Regions from separate parts of the Mesorhizobium sp. M0778 genome, predicted to be linked through region 2. Evidence: riboswitches for the same ligand, from Rfam matches in the RefSeq annotation. Region 2 holds a riboswitch; the other holds the start of a gene.
What was found. A riboswitch is a leader RNA that binds a small molecule or an ion and turns the genes downstream of it on or off. The one in region 2 is predicted to bind cobalamin.
Positions count from the first base shown of each region.

Region 1: another riboswitch for cobalamin. It lies ahead of NKI22_RS22030 (ABC transporter ATP-binding protein); the one in region 2 lies ahead of NKI22_RS03815 (DUF1636 family protein).

Region 1 is NZ_JAMYPA010000017.1:51,435-55,376, forward strand. It holds partial or broken gene NKI22_RS22020 (FecCD family ABC transporter permease) at 1-95, opposite strand, end outside; gene NKI22_RS22025 (ABC transporter substrate-binding protein) at 125-1,069, opposite strand; gene NKI22_RS22030 (ABC transporter ATP-binding protein) at 1,066-1,884, opposite strand; cobalamin riboswitch at 1,977-2,180, opposite strand; gene NKI22_RS22035 (GyrI-like domain-containing protein) at 2,475-3,308, shown strand; gene NKI22_RS22040 (bifunctional helix-turn-helix transcriptional regulator/GNAT family N-acetyltransferase) at 3,346-3,942, opposite strand, start outside.
Region 2 is NZ_JAMYPA010000002.1:4,972-8,913, forward strand. It holds gene NKI22_RS03805 (cobaltochelatase subunit CobN) at 1-959, opposite strand, end outside; gene cobW (cobalamin biosynthesis protein CobW) at 978-2,030, opposite strand; gene NKI22_RS03815 (DUF1636 family protein) at 2,027-2,461, opposite strand; cobalamin riboswitch at 2,500-2,703, opposite strand; gene NKI22_RS03820 (winged helix-turn-helix domain-containing protein) at 2,733-3,932, opposite strand.

The sequences.
Region 1 (3,942 bases), on a different contig from region 2:
AGCGCAGCAATCACGTCGCTCAACGCGATGACCGTCGATCCATAGGCAATCGACAGCAGAGCAAGAGCGGCAATCGCTGCTGCTCCTGCTGTCATCGCCAATTCGAACGCTCTCTGGCGCAAGCTCAGAAAGCTTCCGGGTGCATCGCCCTGGCGATCTTGCCGATCGCCTCGATGTTGGCAGGCCCAGGCGTCAGTTCGGCATAGCGCAGCGCAATGAAGTGCTCATTTTTGACCGCCTCAGTCTCCTTCATCGCCGGATGAGCTTTCAGGAAATCGAGCAGTTTTCTGTAGCCGCCGTCCTGGTAGTCGAGCAGGATAAGAAATTGCGGATTGCGGGCCGCCACCGTCTCCCAATCCGTATTGCCCCAGCTCGTCGGCATGTCGGCCATGATGTTGTCGCCGCCGGCTGCGGCGATCATGGCGCTGGGGATCGCGAACTTGCCTGATGTGAAGGGTTTGTCTTCGCCGGAGTCGTAAAGAAACACACGCGTTCCCGTGCGGTCGCCGATCTTTGCCGTGATATCGGCGAGCTGCGCCTTCCAGTTCGAAACAAGCTTTCCCGCCTCCGCCTCCTTGCCAAAAATCTTGCCCAGCTTTTCGACATCACCATAGAGCAGGTCCATCGAGGCTGCGGGGCGGTTCTGGTCGAGATGGACGCAACTTTCCGTCGGCACCAGCGTCTTGATACCGTGCGGGGCCAGCGTATCGGGCGTCACCTCGCCGCCAGGCTTCATGCCGTAATACCAGCCGGCGAAGAAGAAATCGGGCTCGACGGCGACGAGGTTTTCGAGGGTCGGGTATTTCGGCGCGAGTTCCGGGATCGCGCCCTGCTCGGCCTTGAATTCCGGACCGACCTTATACCATCCGGTGATGCCGGTCAGGCCGACGATCGATGGTTGCAGCCCCAGCGCGAAGGCCATCTCCGCCATGTTCAGATCTTGGATGACGGCGCGCTTCGGCGCGGCGTCGAACGTCAGCGGCGTGCCGCAGCTATCAACGGTTACCGGGAAAGCGAAGGCGGTCTGGGCAAGTAGGAGGGAGGCAAAAGACAGTACGAGGCGTTTCACGGATGTTGCTCCTTGGTCAAATCGGGATGTGAAGAGGCGCGGTTCGGAACGTCGAAGACCGTGAGTTCGCGGTCTTCGGTGGGATGGCGCAGCCAAAGCACGTCAACGCCGAAAATCTCGCGGATCAACTTCTTGGTCAGCGCCTCGCGCGGACTGGCAAGTGCCTGCAGGCGGGCCTCGTTCATCACCGCGACCCTGGTGGCAAATGGCGTGACAAGCGACAGATCATGAAGCACCGCCACGACGGTCATGCCAAACTGCGATACGAGTTCGAGAAGGTCGCTGCGGGCGCGCGGATCGAGATGATTGGTCGGTTCATCGAGGAACAGGATTTTGGGCTCCTGGGCGATGGCGCGCGCCAACTGGGCGCGTTGCCGCTCGCCACCGGATAGCGAGCCGATCGTGCGGCCGAGCAGCGGCAGCAGGCCGGTTCTGCGAAGTGCTTCAATGACGATGTCGCGTTGCTCGCTCCTCCGTCGCAAGCCGGCATGCGGGACGCGCCCAAGCTCGACGTAGTCGATCACGGCAAGCCGCGGATCAGGCTGGTCGGTCTGGCCAACGACCGCCATGTGCAGTGCCCGCTCGGCGGCCGAAAACCTCTCCAGCCGGCGTCCGGAAAATCTCACATCTCCCGCGCTTGGCCGCAGCGTACCGCATAGCATGCGCAGCAGCGTCGTCTTGCCGGCGCCGTTGGGGCCGATGATGGCGAGGCGGTCGCCCGGCGCTATCGAAAGGCTCACCGCGCTGACCAGGCACCGGCCATTCGTCGTCGCGCTCAGTTCACACGCTTCAAGAAGAGGCTGGGAGGCGTCCAACTTACCGTCACTTTCTCAATGGCGACGGAAGGAAGCTGGACGGACCGGCCGACAAGACCGATGTCCACGTCTCCTCCCGGCACACCCCGTCCGGTCAACTCATGCTGATGGCAGGTCTCCTGGCTCGCGGGTCTTTGCGCCATCCTGCCTTCCCAGCCTTGCCGGCCAGTGGCACTTCGGATTTTGCTAACCGCTTACAGTTGCGGGGGCAGCAACGGCCTCGATCCGAAGATCTCACCGTGTTCCCTTTTCACCCCTTGCCTTTCGACTCGGGGACCATCAGTCAGCCACCCTAGTTTTCCGCCAATCACAGCGCAATAAGTCTTGTCAGAAGGAGCCATATAGACCTCGTGATGTAATAACGTTACATTTAAAAGGACGTTTGCCCGCTTCCTGTCAAGCCTTTTCGCGCGACGCCTGCGAATTGCCGACGACCGTCGCTCTCGATTTGCGCAGTGCGCAATTTCGATCAGACTGCCTCCGCCAGGAAGCGGCACCATAATCTTGCCAATATAAGACATGGCCAATGTAAAGACTGGGCCATGTAAAGACTGGGCCAATGCGGAGACTGGGCCAATGCGAGGTGCCAAATGAATCCGACCCAGAAGGCGCTGTGGTTCGTCGAAAGCCATCTGCCCGAAGCAGTCTCGCTGGACGATGTCGCCAAGAGCAGCGGGGTGTCGCGCTTTCATGTGACGCGGGCTTTCGGCGCGGCTACCGGCCGTTCGGTGATGAGCTACGTCCGTTCTCGCCGACTGACCGAAGCGGCGCGCAAGCTTGGCGCCGGCGCACCCGACATCCTCTCGGTCGCGCTCGACGCCGGCTATGCCTCGCATGAGGCCTTCACCCGCGCCTTCCGCGACCAGTTCGGCACCACGCCGGAACTGGTACGCGCACAAGGCTCGCTCGACAACCTCGATCTTGTGGAGCCGATCCTGATGGACCAGTCCTTTCTCGCCACTCTCGAACCACCGCGTTTTGAGACCAGCCGGCCGTTACTCATCGCCGGTCTCGGCGAGCGTTACAGCTGCGAAACCAGCGCCGGCATCCCGATGCAGTGGCAGCGGTTCGGCCCCTATATTGGCAACATTCCTGGCGAGATCGGCGACGTCGCCTATGGCGTCTGCGTCAACGGCGACGACGCCGGCAATTTCGACTACATCGCTGGCGTCGAAGTGTCCGATTTTTCGGACCTGCCGAGGGAGTTTTGGCGTGTGCGCGTGCCGGCGCAGAAATACGGCGTGTTCGCCCATCGTGACCATATCTCGACCATCCGCCGCACGGTCAACACGATCTGGAACAAATGGCTGCCAGCCTCTGGGCACGAGATCGCCGATGCGCCGGAATTCGAGCGTTACGGCCCCGAATTTGATCCGCGCAGCGGCAATGGCGGGCTGGAAATCTGGATACCGATCAAAGGGTGAGGCACGGCAGGCCGACGCCGAAGCGCCGGAAGCGCTGCTACAGTTCCAGGTTCCAGTTCTGGCCGACCAGATCCCTGCCGAAGGAATGGTGGCACTCCTCGTTGGTCAATTTAAAGCCCACAGACTCATAGATGTGGCGGGCGGCGGCGAGCACGTCGTTGGTCCACAGCGTCAGTGTCCTGTAACCCGTGGCGCGGCAAAAGCCGATACATTCCTCGACCAGCCGCTTGCCGATGCCGAGACCTCGCGCCGAGGGCTCGACGTAGAGCAGGCGCAATTTCGCCACCGCGTCCGACTGGCGCACGACGAAGACGGAGCCGACGACCTCGCCTTCCCGCTCGGCGATCCAGCTGCGTTCCCATTTCGGATCGAAGGATTTGACGAATGTGCCGAGGATTTCAGCGACCAGCGCCTCATAGGTTTCGTCCCAGCCATATTCCTGCGCGTAGAGCAGGCCCTGGCGATGGATGATCCAGCCGATGTCGCCGACCTGCAGAGGCCGCAGCGTGTAGGGAATGTTGGGTTCGGCGGTCGCGCCCAGCAGACGCTGCACCGTCTGCATGGCCTTGACCAGCCTGTCCTGTTCGGGAACCGAAAGCCGGTCGAGCAATGCCGCGACCTGGTCGTGCGAGCC
Region 2 (3,942 bases):
GTGGTCGCGACGACGACCTGGAACACCGGCACTCCGGCGCGGTCGAACAGCGTCTCAACGCCGGGTTCGGCGCCCGAGGCGAAAGCTGTGGCGGTGATGATGGCGGCAGGGTTCAGCGCGGCAAACGCGGTTTCGACAAAGGCGAGCGATGCCGCGTCCTTGAGGCTGGAGACGAAAATAGGCACGGGAACCATGCCGCGTGCGCCCAGCGCTTCGAAAAGCGCGTCGATGGGCGCGACATCGGCGGCGAGCAGCATCGAGCGGTAGAACAGGATGGGGATGATGGGGGCGGGTTCGGCGGACGGTAGGTTTAGGCTGCGTTCCGTCGCGCCCCCCTCTGTCCGGCAGGACAGAGGGGGGCGCGAAGGAATGCCGACGCTTGATAAGTCCATTCTTTCTATAACGCCGCGTCCCGGCTCGTAAAATCCCGCCTTTGGCACGCTGACAGGTTCAGCGACCGCCGCACCCGATCCGGCGAGACTTGCCAACCTCTGCACCAGCGCCGTCATATTCGCCGGGCCACCTTCGCGGAAATAGTCGAGCAGACCATCAAGTTCCTGGCGCGGCAGCGTCGAGCCTTCGATCAGCCGCAAATCCTCGTCGTGGCTCTCGCCCGGTAGGAGCGCCAGCTTAATACCGCGATTTCGCGCGACAACGGCAAGCTGGTCGCAGCCGTAGCGCCACCAGTCGTAACCGCCGAGGATGCGGACCAGGACGACCTTGGCGTGGCGGGCGACGCTGTCGATCCAGAGGTCGACGGACATCGGGTGGCGCAGGTCGCGCAAGGCGGCGAGCCGCATCGACGGCAGGCGGTCCGCATCTGCCTTCCACGCCGCCGCCAGCCCGGCGAGGTCGCTGTCGGTGAAGGACAACGCCACGACATCCGCAGGCGTTTGCCTGAGATCGACAGGCTCGGCGAGATCGTCGAGCGAGGCGGATGTGGTGGTGAGGATGTGCATCGCGGCTCGTACCTGGGATCAGCCGGCGAGGATACGCTCGATCGCCGGGCGGTTCAGCCCTTTCAGGCCGATGACGACGAGGCGCGAGCGGCGATCGTCTTCAGCGGTCCAGGCGCGGTCGTAATAGTGGTTGACGCGCGGACCGACGGCCTGCAGCAAGAGCCGCATCGGCTTGCCGCCGACGTCGACGAAACCCTTGACGCGCAATACGTTTTCTTCCTCCGCCGCCGTGGCGACGCGTTGTGCCAGCTCGTCCGGGTCGGACACCGACGCAATGTCGATGACGAACGAGTCAAAGTCGTCATGTTCGTGGTCGAGCTCGTCGTCGTGATGGGTCTTGCGGTTCTCGATGTCGTCCTCGACGGCGAGACCAAGGCCGAGCAGCACCGACGGATCGACCTTGCCTTGCGAGGTCGGCACGATCTTCACCGCCCGCGCAACATGCTTGCCGATGACGGCATTGGCGCGCGCCGCGCCGGCTGCGTCCAGCAGGTCGCTCTTCGACAGGATGATCAGGTCGGCACAAGCGAGCTGGTCTTCGAACACCTCCTCGACAGGATCGTCATGGTCGAGCGTCTCGTCCTGCGCGCGCTGCGCCTGCAGGGCGTCCATGTCGTTGGCAACGCGGCCATCAGCCAGCGCCGGCCCGTCGACGACGGCGATGACGCCATCGACCGTGACGCGGCTTTTCACCGACGGCCACTGGAAGGCCTGGACCAGCGGCTTGGGCAGGGCCAGCCCGGACGTCTCGATCAGGATGTGGTCGACCTTCGGCGTCAGCGACAGGATCTGGTCGAGCGCGGGGACAAAGTCGTCGGCGACAGTGCAGCAGATGCAGCCATTGGCCAGCTCGACGATGTTTTCCTCGGGGCAAGTGTCGATGCCGCAGCCCTTCAGGATCTCGCCGTCGATGCCGATATCGCCGAACTCGTTGACGATGATGGCCAGGCGCTTGCCTTTGGCGTTTTCGAGCAAATGGCGGATCAGCGTCGTCTTGCCGGCGCCGAGAAAGCCGGTGACGACGGTGCAGGGGACGCGCGAAACGTTGGCGGCCGAATCTGGGGAAGTCATATCAAGTCCTTCAAAAGGTCGAGGGGAGGGATGCGGGCAACCAAGCCGCGCTTCAGGCAATCGGGACGGCCGCGCCACGGAATGAGGCCGTCCGTCGAAGTAGCGAACAGCTTTGCCCCCGTCACCAGATCGGTGCCGCTGGTCGTGGTCAGGTCGCCGAAGACATAGCTCCAGCAGCCGTCGCGCAGCATCGCGGCGCTGAGCCGGCGCTTGCAATTGCCGAGGCATTCGACGGTGCGGATTTTAATGTTTTCGCTGGAAGCGGCGCGGCGCGTGTCCTCGGCGAGCAGTTCGCCGGCGCGGGGATAAGCGTCCGAACCGGTCTCGTCACGGCAGGACGAGCAGACGATGACGGTAACGCCGGCCGGGGAATCACCATGGCCGGACAATAAATCCGCTGTCTCAGCCGGAAAACTGCTGTCGCGTTCCAAATCAGGCTCCTTGCCCGGAAAACCCGCCAGGCGATCGGATTCTTATGTCCTAGACGGCAGGTCTCCTGGCTCGCGGGTCATCGCCTGGGTGCCGCCTTCCCGGGAATATCCCAGTGGTTTTCGGCCTTGGCTCGTCGCTTACAGTTGCGGGGACAGCCGCGGATTTGAAATCGAGATTTCGCACCGCATTCCCTCTTGGCCCTTGCCGTTGCGGGCAGGGGACCGTCTGGAACGGATTTAGGCTTGTGAAGGCAGTCGTGTCAACGCACGTCTATGACGCGGCGATATCTGCGAGCGGCTGGCCGAGGTCGCCGGCAGCCGTCACCTCGATGCGCTCGAGCCCGAGCCAACCCTGCATCTGCTTCAATTCCTCGAAAAGGGCGGCGGCAGTTTGCGGCGGGGCGCCGGGCTCCGAATAGGCGGCATGGACGCGCAATACGCCGGCCGGGCGGTCGGCCCTGAGGTCGACGCGCCCGACGATGCTGTCGCCGAGCAGGAACGGCAGCACATAATAGCCATACTGGCGCTTTTCGGCCGGCGTGTAGATCTCGATGCGGTAGTGGAAGTCGAACAACCGCTCGGTGCGCGACCGCTCGAAGACGACGGGATCGAACGGCGCAAGCAAGGCGCGCGCCTCGATCCTGCGCGGCAAACGGGCGTCCTTGTGGAGATAGGCTGTTTTGCTCCAGCCTTCGACGCTCACCGGCAACAGGTCGCCAGCCTCGACCAGTTCCTCGATGCGGCCCTTGATGTCGGCGGGCGAGAGGCGGAAATAGTCGCGCAGATCGCCCGCCGTGGCGACGCCATGGGCGCGGGCGGAGATGCGCAGCAGTTCGCGGTGGGCGTCCGCGGGGGACGGAACTGGCAAAGCGAGTACCGTTGGCGGCAGCACGCGCTCCGGCAGATCGTAGAACCGCTCGAAACCACGCCGGTGCGCCGTGGTGATGCGGCCCGCCCAGAACAGCCATTCGAAGGCATGCTTGGCATGGCTCCAGCCCCACCAGCCGCCCGAGCCCTTCTGGCCTTCGAAAGCCGACGCCGCGATCGGGCCTCGTTCAGCGACCTCGCGATAGATGTCCTCAATGTAGGCGGCGTGCTCGCGGCCCCATTTTGCCAGTCCGCTGTACATTTCCTCGCCGCGCTCGGCCCGCCGCATGCGCCAGCGCATCAGCGGATAGGTCTCGACGGGCAAGAACGAGGCTTCATGCGCCCAATATTCGAAGACCATGCGCTTGCGTGTCACCGCGGCGTCGTCGAGCAGCGCCAGCTTGTAGGGGCCAAGCCGCGAATAGAGCGGCATATAATGGGCGCGAACCACGGCGCTGACGGAATCGATCTGCAGCAGGCCGGTACGTGCAAGCACCCGGGCCAGATGCCGGCGGTCAGGCGTGCCGCTGGGGCGCGGGTCATTGAATCCCTGTGCCGCAAGCGCAATGCGACGGGCCAGGGCAAGCGAGATTTTTTCTTTCATGAAGGCGGTA